3 regions of the Anoxybacillus sp. LAT27 genome follow, and region 2 is predicted to be linked to each of the others. Evidence: riboswitches for the same ligand, from Rfam matches in the RefSeq annotation. Region 2 holds a riboswitch; each other region holds the start of a gene.
What was found. Region 2 has a riboswitch for S-adenosylmethionine ahead of metK (methionine adenosyltransferase). Riboswitches for the same ligand answer to the same signal wherever they lie in the genome.
Positions count from the first base shown of each region.

Region 1: linked by a shared signal. The riboswitch ahead of LD028_RS04805 (bifunctional homocysteine S-methyltransferase/methylenetetrahydrofolate reductase) and the one ahead of metK (methionine adenosyltransferase) in region 2 are both predicted to bind S-adenosylmethionine.
Region 3: linked by a shared signal. The riboswitch ahead of mtnK (S-methyl-5-thioribose kinase) and the one ahead of metK (methionine adenosyltransferase) in region 2 are both predicted to bind S-adenosylmethionine.

Region 1 covers NZ_JAIWYK010000064.1:60,998-71,187, forward strand. The annotation lists gene cobT (nicotinate-nucleotide--dimethylbenzimidazole phosphoribosyltransferase) at 1-528, shown strand, start outside; gene cobA (uroporphyrinogen-III C-methyltransferase) at 521-1,270, shown strand; gene cobO (cob(I)yrinic acid a,c-diamide adenosyltransferase) at 1,264-1,785, shown strand; gene metH (methionine synthase) at 2,018-5,407, opposite strand; gene LD028_RS04805 (bifunctional homocysteine S-methyltransferase/methylenetetrahydrofolate reductase) at 5,400-7,247, opposite strand; SAM riboswitch class I at 7,317-7,418, opposite strand; gene LD028_RS04810 (YajQ family cyclic di-GMP-binding protein) at 7,509-8,000, opposite strand; gene LD028_RS04815 (BMP family lipoprotein) at 8,169-9,134, shown strand; gene LD028_RS04820 (methyl-accepting chemotaxis protein) at 9,147-10,190, shown strand, end outside.
Region 2 covers NZ_JAIWYK010000445.1:398,744-408,933, forward strand. The annotation lists gene LD028_RS17500 (alpha/beta hydrolase) at 1-188, opposite strand, end outside; gene LD028_RS17505 (gamma carbonic anhydrase) at 271-801, shown strand; gene LD028_RS17510 (phosphatase PAP2 family protein) at 875-1,393, shown strand; gene metK (methionine adenosyltransferase) at 1,438-2,643, opposite strand; SAM riboswitch class I at 2,764-2,872, opposite strand; gene pckA (phosphoenolpyruvate carboxykinase (ATP)) at 3,046-4,638, shown strand; gene LD028_RS17525 (hypothetical protein) at 5,606-5,974, opposite strand; gene LD028_RS17530 (hypothetical protein) at 6,037-6,684, opposite strand; partial or broken gene LD028_RS17535 (IS982 family transposase) at 6,734-7,577, opposite strand; gene LD028_RS17540 (hypothetical protein) at 7,710-8,351, opposite strand; partial or broken gene LD028_RS17545 (ISL3 family transposase) at 8,639-9,793, shown strand; gene LD028_RS17550 (N-acetylmuramoyl-L-alanine amidase) at 9,920-10,190, shown strand, end outside.
Region 3 covers NZ_JAIWYK010000434.1:52,582-62,771, forward strand. The annotation lists gene LD028_RS13340 (LutC/YkgG family protein) at 1-94, shown strand, start outside; gene LD028_RS13345 (PAS domain-containing sensor histidine kinase) at 224-2,413, shown strand; gene LD028_RS13350 (CZB domain-containing protein) at 2,420-2,737, shown strand; gene LD028_RS13355 (ABC transporter permease) at 2,744-3,703, opposite strand; gene LD028_RS13360 (sugar ABC transporter ATP-binding protein) at 3,700-5,193, opposite strand; gene LD028_RS13365 (sugar ABC transporter substrate-binding protein) at 5,190-6,302, opposite strand; gene mtnA (S-methyl-5-thioribose-1-phosphate isomerase) at 6,299-7,336, opposite strand; gene mtnK (S-methyl-5-thioribose kinase) at 7,344-8,513, opposite strand; SAM riboswitch class I at 8,586-8,685, opposite strand; gene LD028_RS13380 (carbon-nitrogen family hydrolase) at 8,781-9,575, opposite strand; gene LD028_RS13385 (pyridoxal phosphate-dependent aminotransferase) at 9,672-10,190, shown strand, end outside.

The sequences.
Region 1 (10,190 bases), on a different contig from region 2:
AATACGACGACGGCTAGTGCGCTATTAGCAGCAATGAGCGGTCGCTGCGTGGCTGAACTTGTCGGCAAAGGAACAGGCATTCATGATGAAGCCATTGCACATAAGCGAGCGGTTATTGAACGAGCACTTATGCTTCATCAGCCGAACGCGTCCGATCCGTTCGATTTATTAACAAAAATCGGTGGACTTGAAATTGCAGCGATGGCTGGTGCGATGCTTGCAGCAGCAGAACGGCATGTTCCGATTTTGCTTGACGGTTTTATTTGTACGGTTGCTGCACTTGTTGCGCAGCGGTTGAATGAGCAAGTTGTCCATTATATGATTGCTGGTCATGAATCTGTCGAACCGGGACACCGCGTCGCACTGCAGTTATTAAACAAAGAGCCGCTCGTTCGTTTGCATATGCGTCTTGGTGAAGGAAGCGGGGCAGCGGTAGCATTTCCAATTGTCCATATGGCGATGGCGATGCTTCATATGGCAACATTTTCCTCTGCGAACGTATCAACAGGGAGTGATCATCATGAATAAAGGAAAAGTGTACATTGTCGGGGCAGGTCCGGGGGATGAGAAGCTTATTACCGTATATGGGCGCGAATGTATAGAGCGGGCGGATGTCATTATTTACGATCGGCTCGTGAGCAAACAGCTGCTTGTATATGCGAAAGAAAAAGCCGAGCTACTATACTGCGGTAAAGAACCGAAAAAGCATGGAAATATTCAACAACAAATTCACGAATGGCTTGTACAATATGCGTTGCAAGGAAAAACAGTCGTACGATTAAAAGGCGGCGATCCGTTTATGTTCGGTCGCGGTGGCGAAGAGGCGGAACATTTGCGGAAACATGGCATCCCGTATGAGATCGTTCCAGGTGTGACTGCTGGTGTGGCTGCGCCAGCATACGCCGGCATTCCGGTGACGCATCGCAACTATGCGGGCGGGGTGACGTTTATTGCGGGACACCAAAGCGGAGAACGTGATCGTATTCGCTGGTCTGCGCTTAGCCATGCGACAGATACGCTCGTATTTTATATGGGGATGGCAAATATCGCTTACATTTGTGAACAACTACAACGTCATGGGAAAGATGGGCATACGCCAGTGGCCGTCATTGAATGGGCAACGACAAATAAGCAACGAACAGTTGTCGGTACGTTACAAACGATCGTTGATATCGTCAATGAAAAACAACTTTCTTCCCCTGCCATTATCGTTGTCGGAGACGTTGTACGTTTACACGATCAATTAAAGTGGGTGGAAGAAACATGGTGATTGTTTATACAGGGGACGGAAAAGGAAAAACGACTGCAGCGGTCGGTCTTGCTGTTCGGGCCGCGGGGCATGGGAAAAAAGTGATTGTCATTCAATTTATTAAATCGCCGCATCGTCCATATGGTGAGGCGAAAATATTCCAACAACTTGGCATCGCCGTACACCAAACAGGTGTTGGTTTCACATGGACGAAAACACCGGCTGAGCATCGCGAAGCATTGCAAAAAGGGTGGGCGCTAGCGAAAGAGTGTGTGCAATCAGGTATGTATGATGTCGTTATTTTAGACGAATTAAATGTTGCGTTAGCGATTACATCTTTTCCGATTGATGATGTTTTGCCGCTTCAAGATGTTGTGTACACATTGGCGAATAAGCCAGCACACACACATGTCGTTGTGACAGGAAGAGGGGCAAAAGAGGAAATGATCGAACTTGCCGATTTAGTGACGGAAATGAAAGAAGTGAAACATTATTACCGTGAAGGCGTTCATGCGATAAAAGGGATTGATTTGTAGATGATATTTCCCATGTATAAAAACGATCGATAAAGAAGTTGTGTTGCAAGCGATAGCGAGTTATGGAAAGCATCGTGTTGACTTTGCGGATGCTTATCTTAGCTCGCTTATGAAACATTCTCCTACCGTACAAGCGGTCGTCACATGGAATGAAAAGGATTTTAAAAAACTAGCATGTGAATATTATTTACCCGATCGTATTGTATGAAAAAGCTGACTTTAGTCAGCTTTTTCACAACACGTTAAAGTATCTTGCTTCCGGATGAGCGAAGACGATGGCGGAGACAGACGCTTCCGGTTCCATCATATAGCCTTCTGTTAAATGAATGCCAATTTCTTCTGGACGTAATAGGCGGAACAGTTTTTCTTGGTCTTCGAGATTTGGACAAGCAGGGTAGCCGAAAGAAAAACGTTGTCCTTGGTATTTTGCCGCAAACCGTTGCTCCATCGTAAAATCGGGCGAATCTGGAAAGCCCCAGCGGTCGCGCATAATTTGATGCACGCGTTCCGCCAATCCTTCCGCTAGTTCAAGCGCTAACGCTTGAATGGCGTGGCTTTTCAAAAACTGCCCTTCTTCTTTGAACCGTTGTGCTAAATCGCGCACGCCTGCGCCAGCGGTAACGGCAAATAGCCCGACGTAGTCGATTTGTTCGCTAGAAAGATAGTCTGCTAAACATAAATACGGTGCTTTCGTTTGTCTTGGAAACGTAAACGTCTCAATGACCGTTTGTTGATCGCGTGGGTCGTAAATGATCACCGTATCGCCGTCGCTTGTTGCCGGGAAAAACTGATATACCGCTTTTGGCGCAAGCGAGTTCGTTCGTTTTGCCTCGGCAAGTAATTCATCGATGAGCTCTTTTAACATGATCGCTTTTTCATTTCCTTCCGCCAACAGTTGTTTGACGTTTCCTTTTAAGCCAAGATGGTGACCAAGAAGCATTTGCCAATTGACGTACGGTTCGATATGTGAAAGCGGAATGTGTTGTAATATATGCCTTTCTGTATCGGTCGGAACGTAAATAGGTGCTTGCTTCACATTGGACTTTGTCATGACGGCGACAGCGTTTTGCTGTTTTGTTACATGTTCCACTTTTTCTTTTTTCTCATAGACGATATCTTGTTGAACGATGCGATTGGCTAGCGTCAGTCCTTCCATCGCATCTTTGGCGTACAAAACGATACCGTCATATTCAGGGGCAATTTTCGTATCGGTAAATTTGCGTGACAGAGCCGCTCCGCCAACTAAAATCGGTAACGAAATGCCGGCTTGTTTTAAGTCTTGGGCGGTAAGCACCATTTGTTGTGCGGATTTAACAAGCAGTCCTGATAAGCCAATCATATCGGGCTGTTCGTGTCGCACCGCTTCGATGAGTTGTTGTGGTGTCACTTTAATGCCTAAGTCAACGACATGAAACCCGTTATTGCTTAAAATAATGTCGACTAAATTTTTGCCGATGTCATGTACATCTCCTTTGACGGTTGCAAGCAGCACTTTTCCTTTCACGCTCGTTTCGTTTTTCTCCATATACGGCTCTAAAAAGGCGACCGCGGCTTTCATCACTTCCGCACTTTGCAACACTTCGGCGACGATGAGTTGGTTGTCGTTAAATAAACGACCGACTTCGTCCATTCCGTTCATAAGCGGACCGTTAATAATGTCAAGCGGGCTGTACGTTTGTAATGCGAGCGTTAAATCTTCAATGAGCCCGTCTTTCGTTCCTTCAACGACATATGCGGCGAGCCGTTCTTCTAACGTCATATGAACGTTTGTTTGTTTCGGTTGCTTCGTTTTATCGCGATAAAATTGAATAAAAGCGTTTAACGTTTCATCGTTTGTGTCAAATAACAACGCCTCGGCTAAACGTACTTCTTCTTCAGGAATGGAAGCGAATCGCTCTAATTTTTCGGTATTGACGATCGCATAGTCGAGACCAGCTTGTGTGCAATGGTATAAAAAGACGGAGTTTAACACTTCGCGTCCGACAGGTGGCAAACCGAATGAGACGTTGCTAATGCCGAGCATCGTTAAACAGTTCGGCAAATGTTGTTTAATGAGGCGAATGCCTTCAATGGTTTCTTTCGCTGCACCAATATATTGTTCATCTCCTGTGCCGATCGGAAAAACGAGCGGATCGAAAATGATGTCGTGCGGTGAGACACCGTATTTGTTGACGAGTAAATCGTATGAACGAAGGGCGATATCAAGTTTTCGTTTCGCTTCGATCGCCATGCCTTGTTCGTCAATCGTGCCGACGACGACCGCTGCTCCGTATTGATGAAGAAGCGGAACAATTTTTTCAAATCGTTCTTCGCCGTCTTCTAAGTTAATCGAGTTAATAATCGCTTTTCCTTGCGAATACGACAAGGCGCAAGCGATGACGTCTTCATCGGTCGAGTCGATGACAAGCGGCACTTTTACTTTTTTCACGACTTGTTGAATAAATTGCTCCATATCTTCTTTTTCATCGCGGTCAGGGTCGGCTAAACAAATGTCGATGACGTGCGCCCCGTTTTTGACTTGAGCGCGAGCAATTTCTGCCGCTTCTTCATATTTTCCTTCCGCAATGAGCCGTTTAAACTTGCGCGAACCGATGACGTTCGTTCGTTCCCCAACAAAAAGCGGACGCATCGTTTCATCGTAAATGAGCGCATCAATGCCTGACACAGCATGCATCGCAAACTGTTTCGGAATCGAGCGGGGCGGGATGTCGCGAACGGCTTCGGCGATCGCTTGAATATGTTGTGGTGTCGTGCCGCAACAGCCGCCGACGATATTTAGCCATCCTTTCTCGGCAAATTGGCGAATTTTTTTCGCCAGCATCTCGGGCGTTTCGTGATAATGTCCTTCTTCGTCAGGAAGACCGGCGTTCGGATAGCAGCTGACGGCGGTGTTCGCTAATGAAGCGAGCGATCGTAAATGATCGGTCATAAATTCCGGCCCTGTGGCGCAGTTTAAGCCGATAGCAAAAGGTTTCATATGTTGAACGGAAATAAAAAACGATTCGATCGTTTGCCCGGCAAGCGTCGTTCCCATCGGTTCGATCGTTCCAGAAATCATAAGCGGTACTTGTTTTCCAACCGCTTGAAACGCTTTCGTAATGCCGAGAAACGCAGCTTTCACGTTTAACGTATCTTGGCACGTTTCTAACAACAACAAATCGACGCCGCCAAGCAATAAACCGCGCGCTTGTTCTTCATAGGAAGAAATGAGTTCGGCAAATGTCGCTCCGCCTGTGACAGATAGCGTTTTTGTCGTCGGACCCATCGAACCGGCAACGAAGCGAGGGTGATCGCTCGTTGTATATTTTTCAGCCGCTCGTTTGGCGAGTTTCGCTGCTTCAATATTTAATTCAAGCGCTAAATGCCCGAGGTTGTATTCGTCTAAGACGATGCGGGTCGCGCCAAACGTATTTGTTTCAACGATGTCCGCCCCTGCGGCGAAATATGCTTCGTGAATATGTGAGATGACATGAGGGGCGGTGAGCGTTAAATATTCGTTACATCCTTCGTACGCTTCCCCGCCAAAATCGTCCGCCGTTAAATTGGCCGCTTGAATCATCGTCCCCATCGCGCCGTCAATAATTAAAATTTTTTTCTCAAGCTGTGCAAATAAACTAGCCATAGTAAACCGTCCTTTCTTTTGCGAGCCGTTCTTTTTCATGAATGTAGCGAACGAGTTCGACTGTCATGTCGTAGCGTAAAAACGGTGTAATTAAATAAATGCCTTGGAATAAATCGAATGCTGCGTCGATAAGCGATTTGGCGATTGCCAATCCTTCTTTTGTTGCTTGAATCGGGTCGTTGGCACAAGCGGCCATGCGAGCGCGAATGTCATCAGACAATGTAATGCCCGGCACTTCATGGTGTAAAAAGTCGGCGTTGCGCGCGCTTGTCAAAGGCATAATGCCGATGTAAATCGGTGTTGATAAATGCTTTGTCGCTTCATAGACGTCTTCAATTTGTTTTTCGCTATAAAGCGGTTGTGTTAAAAAATAATGGGCACCACATTCAATTTTTTTCTCGAGCCGTTTCACCGCTTTATCTAAATGGCGCACGTTCGGGTTAAAGGCAGCGGCGATCGAAAAGTTCGTTTTTTGTCCGAGCGGTTTGCCCGAATACGAAAGCCCTTCGTTAAATTGCCGAATTAACGAAATAAGGTCAAATGACGATAAATCGTATACGGACGTTGCCCCCGGAAAGTCGCCGACTTTCGATGGATCGCCGGTTAAAGCAAGCACATCGGTCATGCCGAGCGTATGAAGCCCCATTAAATGCGACTGTAGGCCGATTAAGTTGCGATCGCGGCATGTAATGTGAATGAGCGGGCGCATGTTCAGTTGTTGTTTGACGATCGTTCCGACAGCGACATTGCTAATGCGTGGTGTCGCCAGCGAGTTGTCGGCGAGCGTTAGCGCATCAATATGTGCTTCTTTTAACGCTTTTGCGCCTTCTAAAAATTTCGTTAAGCCGAGTTTTTTCGGCGGGTCAAGCTCGACGATAATTGACCGACGCATGCGCGCGATGTCAGCTAGGGAAGGTGCAGATGTTTGTTCCGCTTCTTGAACGGTGATTGTATGCCGCTGTTTGACTTCCTTTTCATATACAGGTGTGCGGTCAGAAAGGGCGCGAGCGATGGCGGCAATATGTTTTGGCGTTGTGCCGCAACAGCCGCCGATGAGGCGCACCCCTTGATCGCGAAACGCCCGAGCGGTTTCTTCAAAATATTGTTCGCTCGTTTCGTAAACGAATCGCCCGTCGCGATATTGCGGCAAGCTTGCGTTTGGGTATACAGATAAAAAGGCGCGCGATGGAATCGGCACTTCTTCAAGCGAGCGTAACATATGGTACGGACCGAGATGGCAGTTTAAGCCGACGACATCGGCGCCAAGCTGTTCGAGTTGATACAGCGCCTCGGCAAGCGGCATGCCATGTTGTAAGACGCCAATGTCGTGCAATGTGACGTGGGCGATGATCGGCAACGTCGTTTCTTGGCGAGCGATGGACAGAACAGTTTGCAATTCTTCAAAATCGTAATACGTTTCAAGTAAAAGCCCATCAACATTTTCGTTTAACAAGACGTACAGCTGTTCACGAAACGTTCGTTTCACTTCTTCAAGGGAAATCGCACTTTTGTTTGTGCTGCGCAATCCTCCGATCGTACCGAGCACGTAGGCGCGTCCTTTTGCGGCTTGTTTCGCAAGACTGACCGCTGCTTCGTTTATTTTTTTTACGTCATCTTGTAGCCCGTAACGCGCCAGTTTGACGTAGTTCGCGCCGTATGTGTTCGTTTGAATGATTTCAGCACCTGCATCAATATACGCTTCATGAATATGAACGATTTCTTCAGGTTTTGTGACGTTTAATTCTTCAAAACAACGATCGATGCCGTGTGCATATAATAACGTGCCCATCGCTCCGTCCGCGATGACGATGCGTTCTTTTAAGTCATTTAACAATCCCACGTCCATTCCTCCATTTCTCCGTTTAAAGTAAAAAAGTCTTCCTCATAAGAAGAAGACGTGACGCGCTCCTTCTTATCTTCCAAGCGAATCGCTTGCTGGACTTAGCACCTTGACGATCGTCAGGTTGCTGAAGGTTCATCGGGCCAGTCCCTCCCCTTCTCTCGATAAGATGTTGTATGAAGTTACTCATAAATGTAACTGATTTTTTAGAAATATTCAACTATTTTTAATTAGAAAAGAAAAAGAAGGCAGCGCGCCTTCTTAACGGTAGTTGACGAATTGGACGTCGATCGGTAAATCTGCTTCGCGAATCGCGGCGATTACTTTTTGCAAATCGTCTTTACTTTTGCCGCTGACGCGAATTTGGTCTTCTTGAATTTGACTTTTTACTTTTAACCCTGTATTTTTAATGATTGTGTTAATTTTTTTCGCGTTGTCTTTGTCGATGCCTTGAACGAGTTTCGCACGCTGGCGCACCGTTCCGCCAGACGCAGCTTCCACTTTTCCGTATTGAATGTTTTTTGTAGGGACGCCACGTTTAATAAGTTTGCCGATGAGCACATCTTTCAGTTGTTCAAGCTTAAATTCATCGTCAGAAATGAGAATAAGCTCATCTTTTTCAAGCGAAATGTCGCTTTTGCTCCCTTTAAAGTCGTAGCGGTTTTGAATTTCTTTTAACGCGATGTTGACGGCGTTTGTGACTTCCGACAAATCGACTTTTGACACGATATCAAACGAACTTTCTTTCGACATGACGATCACCTCAATTATAAATTCGTTGTGCTTCCATTATAGTCGATTGTTGTCATACGAACAACTTTACAAAATTTTTATATATAAAAAGTAAACAAAACGTCGAACGATGTCGATATAATAAATGAAGTGAGATTTAATTGAATAGTAAGGAGATGAGGAAATTTTATGAAAAAAGTATTTTCACTCATCGTGGCAATCGTTTTACTCGTTGCCGCGGGGTGTTCACAAACGAGTTCCTTTCAACCGAAAGAGCGAATAAAAGTGGGCATTATGTTGTCGGACGTCGGACTCGGTGATCAATCGTTTAGCGATTCGGCGTTTAAAGGATTGATGAAAGCGCGTGATGAACTTGGCGTCTTTTTTGACTATCGCGAGTTAAAAGAAACGGGAACGTATGAAAAAGGGCTAACGGAACTTGTTGAAGCTGGAAACGATCTCGTCATCGGACTTGGGTTTATGGTGCAACAAGATTTAGAAAAAGTCGCGAAAAAATATCCGAAACAGCAATTTATATTAATTGATGCGGTGTCTGATTTGCCAAACATCACTTCGATTACGTTTAAAGAAGATGAAGGAAGCTTTTTAGCGGGCGTCGTCGCTGGCATGTTGACGAAAACGAACAACGTTGGCTTTGTTGGCGGAGCGGATGTGCCATTAATTCGCAAATTTGCAAACGGCTTTATTCAAGGGGTAAAAGCGGTGAAGCCAGAAGCAAGCGTGCAAGAAGTGTATGCCGGCAATTTCGGTGATGATAAACTTGGGGCACAAATCGCGAAACAAATGATCGGAAACGGTGCCGACGTGTTGTACGCAGCAGCAGGGTTTACAGGTGTTGGCGTATTGCGCGAAGCGGAGATGAATAAAAAATATGCGATCGGTGTCGACAGCGACCAATATTTTTATGCGGAAAAAGCGGTTGTGACATCGATGTTAAAAAATGTCGATGTGGCGCTATATACGGTCATTCAACAATATGTCGAAAAGAGAGAAGTGCCTAAAGGGACGGTCGAACTCGGCTTAAAAGAAAACGGTGTTGATTTAGCACCGATTCGCGTTGTGACATTCACTCCAGAACAACAAGCAACGCTTGAAAAATGGAAAGAAAAAGCGACGAACGGCATCGCAAAATAAAGGAGGGGTACGATGTCCATTAAACAGCGATTGTTATTTCATTCATTAGCTACGCCAGTTATTGCGGGCGCCATTATTGTGTTTATTATTATGAATATGCTTTCGATTCAATCGTCAAACCAAGATTTTGTGCCACTCATGATGAAGGCGCAACATTTACAAGCAGAATTGAAAGCGACGAAGCAAAGTTTAAGCAACTATGCGTATAGCCCGACAGAAGGAAATAAACAAGAAGTGCTTGTTCATTTAGCGGAATCGGAAAAGCTACTTCAAGCGTTAAATAAAGGATTAACTCAACCGTATTTCCGTTCTGCACTTGAACAGGCGAATAAAAAATTTGCGGCGCTTGATGCGGAAGCAACAGCGGCACTTGATGCGCGAAATGTAGCGGAAATTCGCCGTCAGTCGATGCGTGCGGAAGGGGTGTTAAACGACGTATACGTTGTGAACACATATGTCGCTGAATATTATACGTATATGCAACAAACGTTACAAAAACAAATTTCAGGTGTTATTACCATTTCGCTCGTTGCGATCGTCATCGTGTTATTGTTTGCTGGATTTAGCGGATTCCGTTTAACACAAAAAATTACGACGCCGCTCAAAAAAATTGCTGAAAACGCGAAGCAAATCGCAAGCGGCAATTTGCGCATCGAGCCTGTGAAATATAACGGGAAAGATGAGCTTGCTGATTTAAATGCAGCGTTTACAACGATGGCTGATCAACTGAACGGTTTGCTTCAGTCGGTCGATACAGTAAGTAAGCAAGTCGAGACGTTTGCGAAAGAAATTGATGAAGAAACAAAAATGTTAACAGAAATTAACAATCAAGTCGCTGTCTCGACGAATGAATTATCCGCTGGGGCGCAAAGCATTTCGGAAGACTTGCAAAGTGCAGTACAGCTCATTGAACGCATGGAAGGAACTGTACAACAAAACGTTGCGCGTACGGAACAAGCGGCGCGTTATAGTGACGAAGCGGTAGAAGCGATTGTGCACGGTCAAGCAGCGTTAGCAGAACAAAAAACATTTATTGATGAAAATGCCAAGGCGACC
Region 2 (10,190 bases):
TCAAAGGAATCAATATGTCCTCTTCGACTGCGTGATGTCGTTCCTTGCCCTGGTAAATCTCCTGCAACAACATGAAAACCGTGCATGCGAAACATTTCAATAAGCCATTTATATCGTCCATGATGCTCAGCCGCACCGTGAACGATCACGATCGTTCCTTTTGCATTTTCTCCTTCCCATTTCCACATATACACCCCTCCTTTATGTTTACGAATAGCCGAAAAATTTGTACACTAAATATAACAAAACGAAACGAAAGGGACGAGTGAAATGATTTATCCATATAAAGAACATACACCAAACATCGCACGTTCTGCTTTCATCGCCGATTACGTCACTATTACAGGTGATGTAACAATTGGAGAGGAAACGAGTGTTTGGTTTAACACTGTCATTCGTGGAGATGTCGCACCAACGATCATCGGCAACCGTGTAAACATCCAAGACAACTCTGTCCTTCACCAAAGCCCAAACAATCCACTGATCATTGAAGATGATGTCACCGTCGGACATCAAGTCATTTTGCATAGTGCGATCATCAAAAGAGGCGCACTCATCGGCATGGGTTCGATCATCTTAGACGGTGCCGAAATTGGTGAAGGTGCGTTTATCGGCGCTGGCAGCCTCGTTCCACAAGGAAAAAAAATCCCGCCACGCACACTTGCATTCGGTCGTCCTGCGAAAGTGATTCGTGAATTAACTGAAGAAGATGAGCGTGAAATGGCACGCATTCGTCGCGAATATGTCGAAAAAGGACAATATTATAAATCACTTCAAGTAAACAAACCACGCGACAAATAAGCGTGGTATTTTTACATTGTTTTATTATTGACTTCACATATGTATTTTATCATAAAATCAGGGGGATTTGCTTATGTTACGAAAATGGTACGATTGGGAGTGCAAGTTGTTTTACAGCATTAATCGTTATTTTGATCAAAAATGGCTAAACACCTATTTTCGTTCAATTACACACGTTGGAGGGGCTACATTTTCAATTACATCGGTTATGCTAGCCATTTGGCTATTGCGGGATGAATGGCGCGATACTGCTATCGCAAGTGCGATCGCCTTAGCACTCAGCCATATTCCTGTCGCAATGATGAAAAAAATATATCCTCGCAAACGACCGTATATTTCACTGCATAAAACGAAAGTAACAAAAAACCCATTAACTGACCATTCATTTCCATCAGGACATACGACTGCAATATTTTCTGTCATCGTCCCATTTTTACTATACGCCCCGTCATTAACAATCTGGCTCTTGCCGATCGCATGTAGCGTTGCTATTTCGCGCATTTATTTAGGGCTTCATTATCCTTCTGATGTACTTGCTGGTTGTATGCTCGGTACGTTATTTGGTATTGCTTCATTTTCTGTTCTTACTTAAAAAATAGGAAAGGAGAGCTACATCTTGTAACTCTCCTCTTTTCCTTACTTCGCTAACTCTAATGCTTGTTGTTTTAACGCTTCTGCTTTATCTGTACGCTCCCAAGGGAGATCAATATCTGTGCGACCAAAGTGGCCGTAAGCAGCTGTTTGTTTGTAAATTGGACGGCGAAGGTCAAGCATTTTAATAATGCCTGCTGGGCGAAGATCAAAGTTGTTGCGCACCACTTCAATTAATACATCTTCAGACACTTTGCCTGTGCCGAACGTGTCGATTGAGATCGATACAGGTTGTGCCACACCGATCGCATATGCTAATTGCACTTCACATTTATCTGCAAGGCCTGCTGCGACAATGTTTTTCGCTACGTAACGAGCCGCATATGCTGCCGAGCGGTCTACTTTCGTTGGGTCTTTTCCTGAGAAAGCCCCACCGCCGTGACGAGCATAACCACCGTAAGTGTCAACGATAATTTTGCGTCCTGTTAACCCTGCGTCACCTTGTGGACCACCGATGACGAAACGACCTGTTGGGTTAATGAAATATTTTGTATTTTCATCGATCAACTCCGCTGGAACGACAGGTTGAATAACATGTTCTTTAATGTTGCGCACAATTTGATCTTGCGTAATTTCTGGATGATGTTGTGTGGAAACAACGATCGTATCAATGCGTACAGGTTTGCCGTTTTCATCATACTCCACTGTCACTTGCGTTTTTCCGTCCGGGCGTAAGTATGGTAAAATGTCCTCTTTACGCACTTCTGCTAAACGGCGCGCAAGCTTATGGGCAAGTGAAATTGGAAGCGGCATAAGCTCTTTCGTTTCGTTGCACGCGAAGCCAAACATTAATCCTTGGTCTCCTGCACCGATCGCCTCGATTTCTTCATCTGTCATTTGTCCTTCACGAGCTTCTAACGCTTTGTCAACACCCATCGCAATATCTGGAGATTGTTCATCAATGGATGTTAATACGGCGCACGTATCTGCGTCAAAACCGTATTTTGCACGCGTATAGCCAATTCCACGAATCGTTTCACGGACAATTTTCGGAATATCTACATATGTAGATGTTGTAATTTCTCCGCTCACTAAAACAAGTCCTGTTGTTACACTCGTTTCGCACGCAACACGCGCATTTGGATCATTTGCTAAAATCGCATCTAAAATCGCATCGGAAATTTGGTCACAAATTTTATCCGGATGCCCTTCCGTTACAGATTCAGATGTAAACAGACGACGTTTAGGCATTCAAACATTCCTCCTCAGTATAATGACAAATGATACGGTACTCATCCCTCTTATTATGGTCTATCGTGAAAAAAACCTTTCCCTCAGAGGAAAGGTTTTTGCATTTGTCTGCGCCTTTCACTCTTATCGTTCAAGGGCGTTCCCTTGCCACAGGTTAGCACCTTTTCACGTATGTGACGGTTGCTGGGTTTCATCGGGCCTGTCTCCCTCCACCAACTCGGGATAAGAGTATCCGTTCATTTCAGCATCATACCACATCCGTACGAAACGAGTCAACGTTTTTCTATATGGATTATTTTGAAATTAAACTGAAGAAAAATACACGAATTAGTATGGACTATTTATTAAAATGTGTTATACTTTTTACATAAAGATAAATCAAACAAAGGTAGGTTTTGTCCAATGAATTCCATTGAACTGACAAACAAATTATCAACACTCTTACAAAGGGATGGGGTTTTTCATAACTTATCTGTACCACGACTAGTAGAAAAAGTACTAACTCGGAAAGAAGGCATCCTAACTTCATCAGGAGCAATTTGTGCAACAACTGGGAAATATACAGGCCGTTCTCCAAAGGATAAATATATTGTCGAAGAACCGTCTGTGAAACATAAAATTGATTGGGGAACTGTCAATCAACCTATTTCTGAAGAGGTATTTGATAAGCTTTACAACAAAGTGATCGATTATTTAATGACAAAAGAAGAACTATTTGTATTTAATGGCTTTGCAGGCGCAGATCCAGCTTATCGTTTGCCGATTCAAGTGGTCAACGAATTTGCTTGGCATAACTTATTTGCTCATCAATTGTTCATTCGTCCAACAGCGGAAGAATTACAAACACATGAACCACAATTTACAGTCATTTCTGCACCAACATTTAAAGCTGATCCATCTATTGATGGCACGCGTTCAGAAACGTTTATTATCATCTCATTCGAGCGCCGCACTGTACTAATTGGTGGAACAGAATATGCAGGGGAAATGAAAAAATCGATTTTCTCTGTCATGAACTTTTTATTGCCAGAGCAAGGAATCTTCCCGATGCACTGCTCAGCAAACGTCGGTCAAGAAGGCGATGTCGCGCTCTTTTTCGGTTTATCAGGCACAGGGAAAACAACGCTTTCTGCTGATCCAAACCGTCGGTTAATTGGCGATGACGAGCACGGTTGGTCAAACAACGGTGTCTTTAATATTGAAGGCGGATGTTATGCCAAATGCATTAACTTATCACGTGAAAAAGAGCCACAAATTTTTGATGCGATTCGCTTCGGCTCTGTATTAGAAAACGTCATCGTTGACCCAGACACGCGCATACCAAACTATGACGATGCAACATTAACTGAAAATACGCGCGCAGCATATCCGCTCGAAGCGATGGATAATATCGTGCAGCCGAGCGTTGCTGGCCATCCGCATACAATCGTCTTTTTAACAGCAGATGCGTTCGGCGTATTGCCGCCAATTAGTAAATTAACGAAAGAACAAGCAATGTACCATTTCTTAAGCGGCTATACGAGCAAGTTAGCGGGCACAGAACGCGGAGTGACAGCGCCGGAAGCAACATTTTCTACATGCTTCGGTTCACCGTTTTTACCGCTTCCTGCAACGCGTTACGCAGACATGCTTGGTCAAAAAATTGACGCCCACGGTGTTCAAGTGTTTTTAGTAAACACCGGTTGGACTGGTGGTGGATACGGCGTTGGTGAACGAATGAAGCTATCGTATACACGCGCGATGGTAAAAGCGGCGTTAGAAGGAGAATTAAACAACGTAGAAACTGTTCAAGATCCTATTTTCGGTCTTCATATCCCGCTTCACGTTCCCGGTGTGCCTGATGAAGTGTTACAACCGAAAAGCACATGGGCAGATCAGGAAGCATATGAACAAAAAGCAAAAGAGCTCGCGGCGAAGTTCCGGGAAAACTTTAAAAAATTCACAAACGTTGATCCACGCATTGAACAGCTCGGCGGACCGATCGCAATCGAGTAGGAGGAGGTGATTAACCTCCGTCCTCTCACACCACCGTACGTACGGTTCCGTATACGGCGGTTCAATCAAGATCAGTGACGCAAGAAATTTTTTTGATTTAAGAGCATCGTTCTTCTTCCTTCCGTAAATAGCTGATCTTCTTATGCCAGTCGTCACTCCACCCTCCAAGAGATCCCCCACGGGATTCACCGTTTCCTTTCTCTTGGGAGGCACTTCGTTTTCTGGGTTCATCATGACGGACTGAAGCCAAGGGCTATTTTCTCTTGATTGTTCGGTTCTTCCGAATCGTTCTAGACCGATTCGTACGACGACCTCTGCTGACTTCTGATGGTTCAGCTACTTATCACGAAGTAGGTTATGAAGCGTACTTCACGTATCCATCAGACCTCCTCGGGTAAGAGTGCAATCTTTCCTTCCATCTATCTGCTTCATTTACTCTGTATCACCTTCGGCAGAAAGGGCTTTGTTTTGTTTAGCAAACTCACCCAATGATACCTAGCCTTATATGAAGTTCTAGCCTTATATGAAGTTCTAGCCTTATATGAAGTTCTAGCCTTATATGAAGTTCGTGTTCCTCAGACCGGAAGTTTGCCGCCCGCTTCCTTCAGATTCCGCGTCACCACGGACACCCTTGCGTTAAACTAACTGCTACTTCTGCCTTCGCAGTTCGGGACTTTCACCCTAGAGATTGCACCCATGCCGAGCACACTAAAAACGCCAAATAACCCTCTCCAAGAGGGTTATTTGGCATGCCTAAAACATGTGGGTATTCTTTTTCTGCAGCTCATGATCACAAACATTGCGTATGGACACAACGACGCTTAACACTAAACTTGAAGGGTGTGTAATCCTAACCCATAATCTCCTTTAATTTCCTTAAAAAAGTCGCTCACAGGTGTTTTTTATATTATTCTTTATGTTACTTTATATAGAAATTTTTGGTATATAACATTTTAGTTCATGTATTTCATTCACTTTTTTTCCTTTTCATGAATAAAAGAATTATGAGGAAAACAAATAAAATAAGTGTAATCCATAAGGAAATAGAGTAAGCCTTTTTGAATAACTGAATAGTCCATACTGGTGCCCAAGCATCCTCCCCTAGTAGCCAATATGCGATCACATTTGAAATTCCAATACCTTCTGTATTCGGTTTCAGTGATTGATAATAATTAAGTGCTAAACTAATACTGCAAACTATGGATACGAAAAAAAGTGCAGTAATTGTCATAAGGAGTGTTTTAGATAAATTTTTTGTTCTTCTATAGAATAAATAAGTAGAAATTAAAAGAATAATTAACAAAATGTAATAAAAATAAAGTTCTGGATTGAACATGATTTCACTCCTAATGAAAAACTTAAGGGAAGTAGATATCTACTCCCTTTAAGATTTTTTAATTATTTATTGTTTTCCTCTTTTTTCTTCTTAACATCTTCTAATAACCAAGAAAGTGCATGGGCAAAACCATTGTCTTTTTCGTGTTTCAAGAAATATTTATCTCCTGTTGTATCAGCAAGGAAAGTAACTTGATCATTTTCAATTGCTGTTAAATCTTCATGACTCACAAAACCGTACATATCAATAAAACCAACAAACTCCGCATTGTATTCCTCTTTAAGTTGTTTTTTCACCATACTAACATGTTTCTCCTCCACGTGTGGTTTAAAGGCAAGTGTTATACGCTCGTCACCTTTTACAGCACGTGCTACAAATTGTTGAGGATTAACTTTGTGTTTCTTTACAAATTCCTTTAATTCCTTAAATTCTAATGGCCGAGAAAATGTGATAGTGGTATTAATATCCTCAACTTTTTTGTTCTTAATTTCATTATTTTTTTCGGTAATAAGTTTCTTGTATTTTTCTACACCCAATTCTGTTTTCTCAATATTTTTATACTGCTCTATTAGATTCGATTTATCAAAAGTTTGTTCCACTTCTTTATCCCCATTAGAAGCAGCATTCCCAATTTCAACTATGTTAAAAGTAAAGGCCAACGCACAACCTAGTCCAGCTACTGCCAACAAAAATTTTTTGCTCCAAGCCATCTTATTGACCTCCTTAAATAGTTACTATACCCGTGGTGCTAGTTGAGTGCTAGCGCTCAATTAGTCCGAGTGTGACAAGTGAATAGACCAACAAACGCCATCAAGTGCCACTTCAAATCCTGAAATGGGGTTGGCACAAATGTTTGTAATCCGATACTGATCGGCAAGGACAGAGAACACCGTCTCAATCACTTTTCGTTTATCTTTGATCCATCCCTCCCATGGTGACGATGAGTAATGCTTCTGTTTTCTGCGAGATGGAGTCCAGAAGGTAATTTGATATTCTTTATATATCTTTATTTGTAAATAATAACCAAAAATCCCTCGTCACCCAAATTGTAGAGATGGGGAACTTGTGTCATGGCTATTTCAGCGGCGACTCGATCATGACAAAACGCTTCCGCCACCTCATATCCCATTGGCAATCATTGATCGGTCACTTGAAGATAAAGCTTAAATCCGTAGTACCACTTCTGTTTCAACTCACAATACCCGATGTCAGCGATACCTTCTTAGAATTGTTGGACGTGATGCATTCTTGCATTATGGAACAACTCGATCGACATACTGTCTACGACTGCATAGGCATGGCGTTTTCCACGTTTAGCGAGTTCAGCGAATCCATTTGATCACGAAGAACAACGCTCGACACCGTCGATTGTACCGAAACCGTTCGATAAACTGTCGGTTGGTGAACAAGTTTCCCTCCACAAAGCAATGCCATGTCCGTTCAGAAGAAAAGCCCAACGGTTTTCCTAATAGATAAATGGCAATGATCACGGCATCTTTTTGTTTCACCAATGATGATTGCGGCGCTGCAAATATAGTTAAGAAAATGGTCGCATATTGTTTTTGAATTTTCGCTTGGTCTGTAAATGAAAGTGCTCTTGCACGGGAAGTCTCCTTTCGAGTGTTGACTGGCATTTTCATTATATATAGAAAATCTATGGGGAAGGGCTATTTACTCGATTTTATCTAGAACCACAGGTTTTATTTATGATTCTGTACTATTAGGTTGATTTTAATTATGGTCTTCCAAGGTTATCCCCGTAAGTAATCGCACGATAGCCACCACCATTTATGCAGTTGTTGTAATCAATAAAACCTTTTTTACTCATAGCAAAGTTTAACTGTATTTCTCCGCTGTCTCCGCTATCTCCATCTCTAAAATCTTCCCAGTTTGTTGTAAAGAAATACTGTTGGGAAACTACTGTACCTAATGCAACTACTTCTGATTCTTGGTTATCTACTCCACCGTCTGTCTCGAAATCAAATTTTGGATCAGGTAAATTTGTAGTAGAAGCATAAGCACTAATCTCTAAATCCAATGAATTATCAGGAACAGCCGTCATATCAACGGTAAAATATGCTGGAGAATTGTCACAACTTGTCCCAGGGTTATCTCCACCATTGTTATATTCTTTAATTTGACTCACATTATACGAATCTAAGGTAAACTTACTTTCTGTTCTAATATAGTAGAAGCCATCGTATCCAAAATACGATTTGAGACTACCTGTTCTCGGTACGTACGATCCGTTGCTGTAATTAGAGTAACTCCAAGATGTTGAATCTCCTGCTGTTTCCGCTAAAGCAGTTTCTCCTAATACGAAATTAGCAAGAATAGCAGTCAATGAAAATGTAAGTATCTTCTTTTTATTGAACATAATAACAACCTCCCTTAAGGTTAGTGCATTGAATGCATGTAACTATTCAGTCGCATAACCAAAGTGAGCTGAATAATTACTTTGACTTAATATTAAAAAAAAAAAAAAAAAAATTGTCAATATTTTTTATATTAAATTTGTTATTGTAAAGGGGAAATTTAGGCTCTTCACCACAAGTTGTACTTGAGATTTTAAGATAGGTATGCATAGGGAAAATAGAGGGTACAAAAAATGCGAATTTTCCTGTATGGTAAAGGTGATCAAACCAAACCTGGAGGAAAATTCGCATGTACTCTCCGTTTATCAAAGAACTCATCGATTTACCAGATGTTTTGATTCAAAAGGTACGAAAAGAAGAAGATCGTTGGATTTTCGAACTTTCTCTGTCCGAACAATGCTCGGTTTGAAGCGCACGATCAAAATGATATGCAAAAAGAAGCAATGGATGCATGGCTATGCTCAGCGAATCGGAATTTTTTGGATTGAACTTCCTGTCAAGCGCAGATGTTGTGGTGCGTGTGGCATGACATTCAGCACGTCTTATCCAGCCATCTCTCCTCGAAGTGTGGCGACGGATGCTTTTCAGCAATGGGTCGCGCAATCTTGCATCGGAACATCATTTAGGCAGTGGCTTGTATGCTCAAGCTTCCTTATACGACCGTGGAATGTTGGTTTTATACTCATGCCCCTTCCTATCGAATGACATCCAACCAAAGGCGGTTTGTATTGATGAGTTTGCTTTTCGAAAAGGGCATGACTACGGAGTGGCGATCATGGATGCCGAAACGGGAAAAGTGCATGCTATTGAAGCAGGAAAGAACGAGGAAGCCATTGGACGTGCGTTGGCTCATGTGTCTTGTTCTGTTCAGTTTATCGTGAGCGATTTAGCTCCAGCGATGAAAAAAGCCATTCAAAGGGTTTGCCCAGAGGTGACACACGTGGTCGATTATTTCCATTTCATCCAGATGTTTACGGATGCTTTAGAGCGTTGTCGCAAATATGTAGACAATGGGGACAAGAAACACGGAAATGTTCGTTACGTTTGCCGTTTATTGAGCACATGCCCAGAGAAATTGACGGAGGAAGAACGTCAAATCTTACGAGAATGGTACAATGAAAGCGATTACTTAAAGTCGGTCTACCAATCGCTCCAACATTTTCGTTATGTGTCCAAAAGCAGAGACGAGCAACAGGCGAAACGACGTTTGGAGGCTTGGATGCATCGGTATTCGTTTTGTCCTTGTTCGGTTGTGCGCGCGATTGCAAAAGCGCTCGTCAAGCGAACAGAAGAAATCGTTTCTTGCATTTTATCCCCTTACTCGAATGGGAAAATGGAAGGAACGAATAACAAGATCAAGCTGATGAAACGTCGAGGATACGGATACAGAAATATCCAACGTTTTGCATTGTGGGTTTGGTTAGAAACAGCTAACATACTTTAATGGCAGGGGCAAGTACATCTTCAAGTACATCTTTTGGTGATGACCCATTTTTCATATGTTCGTACAAACCATTTCATTCAATGAAACATATAGTAGTACATAGAAACAAAGAAAAGGAGGTTAAAGATGAATCAACTATTTGCGATTCCTCAATTAAAAGATATACGCCACCTTCTCCCTACTCGCTCTGGACAATCGTATAAAAAAACAACACTTGAACAAAAAACGCACATCATTATTCATCATAGCTTGACGAAAACAGGCTCCGCATTTGCGTTTGCCAATTATCATGTAAGCAAAGGATGGCCCGGGATCGGATACCATTTTGTCATTGAACAAGACGGAACGATTCATTTTTGCAACGACTTAGAAGCGATTAGCTACCATGTCGGCAACC
Region 3 (10,190 bases), on a different contig from region 2:
AGGTCCGAGCAACTCCGCAGATATTGAAATGAACTTAGTCGTCGGCGTGCATGGGCCGGTGAAAGCAACATATATCGTCATTACCGATCGTTAAGCAGCCGATGCGCTGCTTTTTTTTTAATTCCAATCAGATTAGTAAAATTTTCGGAATATTCAAGAAGGAATAAAAAAACAGATGGCGAATATACATCATAACTATGGAGAGGGAGCGATTGAGGAGGGAATGCGTTTGAGTTTGCAAAACATGATGGAAGAATCAAAGTTCGTTCAGCTTTCGATACAAGAAAAAGAGGCGATCGATCGGCGAATAAGTTTGTATGATTTTATTTTACAACAAGTGACAGATGCGATCGTTTTAGTAAAAGATGACGGGACGTTCATAGACGTCAATGAAGCGGCGTGCCGTTTGTTTCGTGCGTCAAAAGAACAGCTGTTGTACAAAAATTTTTACGAATACGCCTACCTTGTGCCAGAACATATTTTCCATTTTCAAAAACAAATGTTGCATAAATTAGGGGCATACGACGATGAACTCATCATTCGTTTAGCCGATGGCGAAATCAAACATGTGCAACTATTTATGCGCCGCCATGACCATCAACCGTTTAACTTATATATGATCCGCGATATTACCTCAAAAAAAGTGCTTGAGCGTGAACGGACGATTAACGAAACGTTATTTAAAGATTTGTTTAATCGCGCAGGCGACGGCATCGTCATTTTTGATGAACAAGGACGCTTTATTGATGCGAATCCTTCCTTTTGTGCGAGCGTCAATGTATCGAAAGAAGAACTATTCAAATTATCGATTCAAACATTTATTCCAATTGAATATTACGATTTATTTGAACAACTGTTGCTCACATTAAAACGAACGGGAACGGTATCGAGCGAACTTCCGTTTATTTTAGGGGACGGCATGCAAAAGCTGTTTGAACTGACGTTAACAGCGAACGTACATAGCGGCTTTTTTATGGCGATTATGCGCAACGTGACGGAAAAACGAAGCATGGAGATGAATTTGCAACGAAGCGAAGAGCGATTTCGTGCTATTTTTGAACACGCTCATGAGGCGATTTTAATTTGCGATGATTTCGGAAACATTTTGCGCGCCAATCCAGCGGCAAGCCGAACGTTTGAATTGCCGCTTCATGACCTTGTTCATGCGAACTTAATGCAGTTTATTGATGCAAAAGATGAAAAAGTACGTCACGTATTACGGCAATTTTTCCGCGATGGAGAAATTCGTGATGAATTAACGTTTCATATGCCAAACGGGGAGAAAAAACAACTTGAATTTACTTCGAAAAAAGGGGTTATTAACGGTTACCATTTAACGATTTTCCGCAACGTAAGTGAACGGAGAAAAATGGAGAAACAGTTGCGTGAACAAGAACAAAAATTTCGCAACGTATTTAATCATGCGATGGACGGCATTGTGTTAATGGATAACGAACAGCGTATTTTTGATGCCAATCCGGTAGCATGCCGTATTTTCGCGCTTTCCAAAGAACAGTTGATGGAAAAAAGGTTGCATACATTTATCGGAAGCAACGATTTGCATAAATTTCAAATGTGGTTGAACAACGGAGAGGAAGAAGAACAATTTACAATTACAGATGGCGAAGGAAAGAAAAAAATCGTTGAATTATCGTTTAAACCGAACATTATTGAACGTGTCGGTTTGATGATGGTGCGCGACATTACCGAGAAAAAAGAAATGGAAGAACAACTTCGCAAATCAGATACGTTAAGCGTCGTCGGTCAACTGGCGGCAGGCATTGCGCACGAAATTCGCAATCCGATGACAGCGCTAAAAGGATTTATTCAGCTTTTACAAGGAAGCATCGGCAATGATTGTGAACAATATAATATGTATTTTCACGTCATTATGTCAGAATTAAAACGGATTGAGTCCATTATTACTGAATTTCTAGTATTAGCAAAACCGCAAGCCGTTCATTACGAGCGAGGCGATGTCGCAAAAATTATGCAAGAGACGGTCGATTTGTTAAGTGTACAAGCGACGATGCATAACATTCAAATTGAAGCCACATATGAGCCGGTTCCGCCAATTTATTGCGATTCGAAACAACTAAAACAAGTGTTTATTAACATATTAAAAAATGCGATTGAAGTGATGTCAAAAGGCGGAACGATTACCGTTTCCGTATCGCACGTTGCAGAGGGGGTACGCATTGCTGTCCGCGATGAAGGAAGCGGCATTCCGAAAGATAAAATCAAAAAATTAGGCGAACCGTTTTATACGACGAAAGAGCGCGGAACGGGACTTGGCTTAATGGTCAGCTATAAAATTATTGAAGAACATCAAGGGCGCATTGACGTCGAAAGCGAAGTCGGGGTTGGTACAACGTTTTATATTACTTTACCAATTGTTAATGACATGCGATGAACCGATATGATCGTTGGCTATGAAACCGTTCGTCCAGAAGATGTCGCTTCGCACTATCAATGTCGACTAGGCAAATGGTACTTTGATGAACAAACGAAAAAACAATTGCAAGGCACGCCGGCATACGAAAAATTAAATGCTCCCCACGAACGGGTACACGTTGCGGCAAAAAAAGCGGCGGAAGCGTACGCTAAAGGCGATCTAAAAGGTGCCGAAGCGCAGTTAATCGAACTAGAACAAGCATCGATAGAAGTGATTCGTCTCATTGATAAGCTGATGGAAAAAGTCGAAAAAGAACGGACGTTTGAAACCCACCTCGCATAAGGTGGGTTATTTTTTTACGATATGGGACAACGCAAGTGCGAAAATGAGTAGCGCTCCTTTTATAATATCTTGTGCATAGTACGGGACGTTCATCATCGTCAGCCCGTTTAACAACACGCCAATAAAAATCGAGCCAAGTAACGTACCGATCACATTCGGTTTGCCGGCACCAAACACGGAAAAACCGATAAAGGCAGCGGCGACGCTGTCCATGAGTAGCGATGCGCCCGCAGATACTTGCCCTGTACCAATGCGGGAAGCGAGCACAATACCACCTAAAGCGGCAAACAATCCGCTAATCATATACGCATATGTACGATAGCGGTTGACAGGAATGCCGGTGAGATGAGCGGCTTCACGATTTTCGCCTGTCATATAAAATAAGCGGCCTGTTTTTGTATATGTTAAAAAAAGATGCGCACAAACGACGAGCAAAAGCATAAGCAACACAGAAAACGGGACGCCAAACAGCTCTCCTTGTCCGATAAATAAAAACGATGGAATAAATTTTCCAGGTGCCACGCCACCTTCGGGAAGTGGCATATCGTTATAAATGGAAAAACCTTTCGTATACGTGAGCTGCACGCCGTTAATGATGTACATGACCGCTAACGTCGCCAACAAGTCAGGCAAACGAAGGCGAATAATGAGAAACGCATTGAGCAGCCCAACGAGCGCTCCGAGAAGAAGCGGAACGGTAAGGGCTACGAAAAGTTCTTGACGATGTAAAACGAGCGCGGAGGCGCTGGCGATCGTTGCTAAGCTGACGGTGGAGCCGACCGATAAATCAAACCCGTCGACAATTAACGAAAACGTAATGCCGATCGCAACAAGCGTCACAATGGAAATAGAGCGCAAAATGTCGCTAAAGTTGGCGTATGTGAAAAACGAATCGAGCGAGAAGCTAAAAAAAGCGATGACGATTACGATAGCGAGTATCGTTCCGTACTTGTATAAAAACTTCAACTTGTTCCACCCCCTGTCATGTCGTAGACGAGCTGTTCATACGTCGCCTCGTGCGCGTCCATTTTTTTTATGAACCGCCCGTCGACCATGATGTAAATCGTATCGGCGATATGAAGCAATTCTTGACATTCGCTCGTTAAATAAATGATCGCTTTTCCTTTTTCAGCAAGCGCGCGAATGATGGCAAACACTTCTTCTTTCGCATGCACGTCAATGCCTTTTGTCGGCTCGTCAAAAAGAAAGACGTCGCCATTTGTTTGTAACCATTTCCCGATGACGACTTTTTGTTGATTGCCGCCGCTTAAATGTTTCACAAGCGCAGTCGGCGAAGATGGGCGAATATGTAACGATGAAATAAGGTTTGTAGCGATCGTGCGTTCACGTCGTTTGTCAATCCATTGCCATGGGGCGATGTTTGACAATAGGCGTATGGTCAAGTTTTTTTCGATCGTTTCGTTCATAAAAAGCCCTTGTTTTCGCCGTTCTTCAGGAATGAAACAAACGCCTGCTTCAATTGCATCTTTTGGCGAGTTCCACGTTTGCTTTTTTCCATGCAATATGCGTTCGCCTGTCGTTTTTACGTGAGCGATCATACTTTCGGCAAGTTCTGTTTTTCCTGCACCAACGAGGCCGGCGATACCGACAATTTCACCACGCCGAACAGCAAGATCGACGGTCGTGTTCGTTTTCGGGATATACAATTGTTTCACTTCAAATATCGTTTCGTCGCGGACGGTGCGCGCTCGTTGCTCGTTCGTTTCTTTTTGGCGTCCGACCATATGGCGCACGATGTCTTCTGTCGTTAGCGATACATCGCCTTCGTAAACGATGGTACCGTCTCGTAAAATCGTCATGCGGTCGCATATGCGTTTTACTTCGTGCAATTTATGCGAGATGTAAATAAACGACACCCCTTGTGCTTTCAATTGTTCCATCATCGCAAACAATCGTTTCGTTTCTTCTTCGCTTAATGAAGCGGTTGGTTCATCTAAAATAATGTAGCGAGCGGAAGAAGAAAGGACGCGCGCAAGTAAAATAAGCTGTTTTTCATGAAGCGTGCACGTCTGCACCGGTGTATCAAGCGACAAATGGGCTAAGCCGACGCGTTCAAGCAATTGTAAAACAGTTGCGCGCTGTTTCGTTTTGGAAAAGAACATACGTTTTTGTTCGACCATTTGTTCAGCGAGAATATTTTCATATACAGATAAAGCAGGGAATAACGCCGCATCCACTTCTTGAACGACATGTCCGATGCCGGCTCGTTTCGCATCTTTCGGCGAAAAAAATGTATGTGGCTGTCCATCGATTTCAATCGTTCCGCTAGTCGGTTGCAACACGCCAGCTAAAATGTTCATTAACGTGCTTTTTCCTGCGCCATTCATACCTAAAAGGGCGTGAACTTCGCCCGGTTGGATATGGAAGTTCACGCCGTTTAATACGGTCACATCACCAAATGAATGAACGATTTGTTTCATGCGTAAACCGCTCATTGTTTTTTCACCTTTTCTTCAAGCGTCTTCATCCACGGCGAAACCGCAACATTCGATTGGCCCCAGCTTGTAATGTAGTTGTGCAGTTCGCCCATCGACACTTGCTCATCTGGTAAATCAGAACGTTTCACTAAATGCGGTTCAAGTGAATAAATATTTGGCGTTTGTTCGCCGGCAATTTTTTGATACGCAAAGCGCACTTGCACGCGTCCGACTTCCGCTGGGTCAGTTGCCGTTGTTGCGACCCATGGGCTATTCGGTTGTTGAATGAGTTGTAAATCTTCATCGCTTAAGTCGATGCTGTATACTTTAATTTCTGTTCGACCTGCTTGTTGAATGGCGCGCGTCGCTCCTTTAGCGAACTCATCCCACGTCGCAAAGACGGCGTCGATGTCGCCTTTATTCGGATATTTTTTCAAAATGGCTTCCATTTGTGTTTGTGTATCTAATGCAGTATTGGCGCTTGCCGTGCCGAATTTGGCGACTTCTTTTATGTTCGGATATCGTTTTTGAAACGCTTCATATATGACGTGGCGGCGTTCCATCGGCGTAAAGCCGCCGACCCAAATCGTGACGATTTCGCCTTCACCGTTTAAATCTTCCGCTAACGTTTTTAACGTTTTCCATGCTAAGCTGTAATCGTCTTGGTCAATGACGGTGACACCTGGGATGTTTAAATCGTTATCGAATGCGACGACGTGAATGCCTTTGGCGAGCGCTTTTTCAACCGGTGCTTTTAACGCATCGGCGCGTCCGTGGTCTAATAAAATCGCATCGACGTTTTTGCTAATTGCTGTTTCGACGTACGATGCCATTTTCGTTAAATCGTTATCGGCGTTATAAATTTGCACGTCGCCTCCGAATTTCGCGACTTGTTCTTTTACCCCAGCGATATATTGCGATGAAAATGTGCCGATCGACATTTGCATAATGGCGGCAATTTTAATCGGTTTGTTTAATGCGGTTGGAATGTCCGCTCCTGTTGTTTCATTCGTTTGTTTCGTTTCTTCTTTCGCCTGCTCTGCCGGTTTTGAGACGGCGTCTTGTTCGTTCGTGCATCCTGTTAAAAGGGCAAATATAAGCACGATGAGTATCGATAGTTTTTTCATGCGAAAACCTCCTCAAATAATGTCGGTAGCTTCGTTTTGTAGTCGCCGGACACGATACCTTTTTCTGTAATGATGCCGGTAATGAGTTCATGCGGCGTAACGTCAAATGCAGGATTGTACACGTTCACATCCGGCGCGATGTTTACACCAGCGATATGGGTCACTTCTTCTTTCGCCCGTTCTTCAATCGGAATGTCGTCGCCTGTTTTCGTCTGTAAGTCGATTGTTGAAAGCGGGGCGGCGACATAAAACGGAATGTTGAACGCGTTCGCCAAAATAGCTAAGCCGAGCGTGCCGATTTTGTTCGCTGTATCGCCGTTGGCGGCAATGCGGTCTGCCCCGACGATGACGGCAGAAATGCGCTTTGCTTTCATCGTTTGCGCCGCCATATTGTCTGTAATGAGGGTCACATCGACGCCAGCTTGCGAAAGTTCCCAAGCGGTCAGCCTTGCGCCTTGCAAGACCGGGCGTGTTTCACAAGCGTACGCATGAAGGATGATTCCTTTTTCTTTCGCTAAATGAAACGGGGCGAGCGCCGTGCCGTAGCGTGCCGTTGCAATCGCCCCCGCATTGCAAATTGTCATGATGCGGTCGCCGTCTTGAAACAAAGAAAGGGCATATTCACCGATGCGGCGGCAGACGTCTTCATCTTCAATTTGAATGCAAATTGCTTCATGAATAAGCGTCGTTTTTGCTTCGTTGACAGATGTGGCGTTGGCGACGCTTTTCATCAGCCGATCAAGCGCCCAAAATAAATTGACGGCAGTCGGACGCGAGCTTGCTAAATAGTCGCGATCGCGCTTTAGTTTAGTATGAAATGTCGCTAAATCATCGGTTTCATATAATTTGGCTGCAAGTGCTAATCCGTAAGCGGCGGTCATGCCGATCGCTGGTGCCCCGCGCACTTTTAACGTGACGATCGCGTCCCATACGTCTTTTATATTTTTTAATTCTAAATATTCAGTCTTATGAGGCAACGCTTGTTGGTTTAAAATCGTAATATGCGTATCATGCCATTGTACTGCTTTCATCATTTTCCTCCTAGCTGTTTACATGTGCGGTTTGTTCAACGAGACGTTTGAAATCATCGACACGAAGATTGTGTCGATGGACGATCAGCTCGCGTCCGAGACGAAGGGCATGGCGTTTCGCTTCGAGCCGCCGTTCAAGCGGCAATTCCTCCAAATCGGCTACGTGCGCTAAGCCGATCGTGCGGCGAATGACTTCGCAACCAGCAAATCCGATCGCTTCGACGAGCGCATCGTTCATGATGTCGTCGAGCACGAAAGAAACGCGCGCATACGGTTCGTTGCTTTCTTGCCAACATGTTGTAAATGTGCGAACAAACACGTCCCACGTTTTTTCAATATGTGTAAAGAGCGGCTCGCATTCGCTTTCATGGCGAGAGAGGGCGTTTAATAGTAAATTGGCAAAAAAATTCCCTAAATCAAAGCCGATCGGACCGTAAAATGCAAATTCTGGATCAATTACTTTCGTGTCATCGTCACTTGCGAATATGCTTCCGGTATGTAAGTCGCCATGAAGCAACACGTCTGCTTTTGTTAAAAAGAGCCGTTTCAATTTCGCTACTTCGCGCTTGAGTTCATCATCTTGCCAAAGCTGTTCGACATCGGCGCGCAGTTCTGCTTCAAAGTTGTTCGTGTCGTGATCAAAAAACGGGTCGGTAAAGATGAGATCTTCCGTAATTTTACAAAGTTCAGGATTTGTAAACTGTTGGGCGAGCTTCTTTTTTTGTTGTTGATTCATGCCAAAATCAGACGTATAAAACGCCGTTTTCGCGACAAACTCGCCGATATGTTCAGAAAGCTTCGGAAATGTTTTTCCTTCGATAAGTCCACGACGTGCAATTTGTAAATGGGATAAATCTTCCATCACCGTAATCGCTAAAGTCTCATCGGAATAATACACTTTTGGTACATACTGAGAGGCGTAGCTTGCGAATGTGCGCAACGCTTGGCTTTCAATTGTCGCTCGTTTTAATGTGAGCGGCCAGCTTTCTCCGACGACTTTCGCATACGGTAGCGCTTGTTTGATAATGATGCTGTCGTTTGTGCGTTCGTTGACGATGCGAAAGACGAGATTTAAGTTGCCATCACCAATTTCTTGACTAGAAAGAAGGGCATCTTCTTGGAATAGCCCTAAACGAATCGCGAGCGCGACCGCTTTTTGTTCTGTTAACGGTTCGTACATATGAATTCCCTCCTTGACATAAATAAAAAACCTCTTTCGCTGAACGAAAGAGGTTTGAAGTTTGCTTCGCACCTCTTATCTCTCAGCCTACTGCTGCAAGAATTAGCACCGTGCGTCATCGCCGGTTGCCGGGTTTCATCGGGCTCGTCCCTCCACCTGCTCTTGATAAGAGTGTTTATCTTTATTTGAATATTTGAATGTTTTGAATAGTGAAAACGTTTCGTGAATTCGCTTGATTTGAATCATACATCGCTTCTCGCTTGTTTGTCAATCTTTTTTTTCAAAAATTTTATACACGTCTGGGCGACGATCAGCAAAAATCGGGATGCGGGCGCGTACGCGTTGTACTTCGCTTATGTCGATCGTTGCCTTGATGACCGTTTCTTGTTCGCTTCCTTCTGCAAGAATATTTCCCCACGGATCGATAATCATCGAATGCCCAGCAAACGTGTTGTTCGGGTCTGATCCTGCACGGTTGCACGCGACGACGTAACATTGATTTTCGATCGCTCGCGCCATTAATAACGTGCGCCAATGATGAAGGCGCGAAAGGGGCCATTCCGCAACGACAAATAACACTTCCGCACCGTTTAGCGTATGCGCGCGAATCCATTCTGGAAAGCGAATGTCATAACAAATGACCCCCGCACACGTCGTTTCATCGAGCGAACATAGCCCGGTCGTTTCTCCCGCTTGTAAATATACATGCTCATCCATCAATTTAAACAAATGAAGTTTGCTATATTCACAAACGACATCGCCGTTTCGATGGACGATATACATCGTATTCGTTATGTTGTCCGCCACTTTTTTCGCGACCGATCCACCGACGATATGCACATGATACGTGCGGGCAAGTTCGGAAAGAAACGCTTTCGTTTGTTCGCCGTTTTCATCGGCAATATGAGCAAGTCTCGTTAAATCGTAACCTGTCGTCCATAGTTCAGGTAAAACGACGACATCGGCTTCTTTCGCGATTTGTTCCATGTAGCGCACGACTGTTTGTTTATTTTTTTCCGGTGCTCCAAACGCAATGTCCATTTGTACGCAAGCGATATTCATCTCATTCACCTCAAAAAAATTTTCTTTACATTTTGATTTTTACGATATATGATTCTTGACTAGAATTTCAACCTTTTTGTGAAGTAGGTGTGAAAAATGAAAACATTTCCGCAATCGAACTTGTTACAGCAACTTCCGAAGCAATTTTTTGCTTCGCTCGTGCAAAAAGTGAACGCAGTCATTGCCGAAGGGTATGATGTCATTAATCTCGGACAAGGAAATCCAGATCAGCCGACACCAGCGCACATTGTAAGCGCGATGCAACAGGCGGTAGCAAAGCCTATGTATCATAAATATTCACCATTTCGCGGCTATTCGTTTTTGAAAGAAGCAGTCGCGACGTTTTATAAACGCGAGTATGGCGTGACGATTGATCCTGAAAAAGAAGTCGCTATTTTGTTTGGCGGAAAAGCAGGGCTCGTTGAAATGCCGCTTTGTTTATTAAATCCGGGCGATGTTGTGCTCGTTCCTGATCCCGGTTATCCAGACTATTGGTCGGGGGTCGTGCTTGCGCGGGCGCGCATGGAAATGATGCCGCTACGGGCGGAGAATGGCTTTTTACCTAATTACGAGGAGCTAAACAAAGATGTCGTTCGCAAGGCGAAACTGATGTTT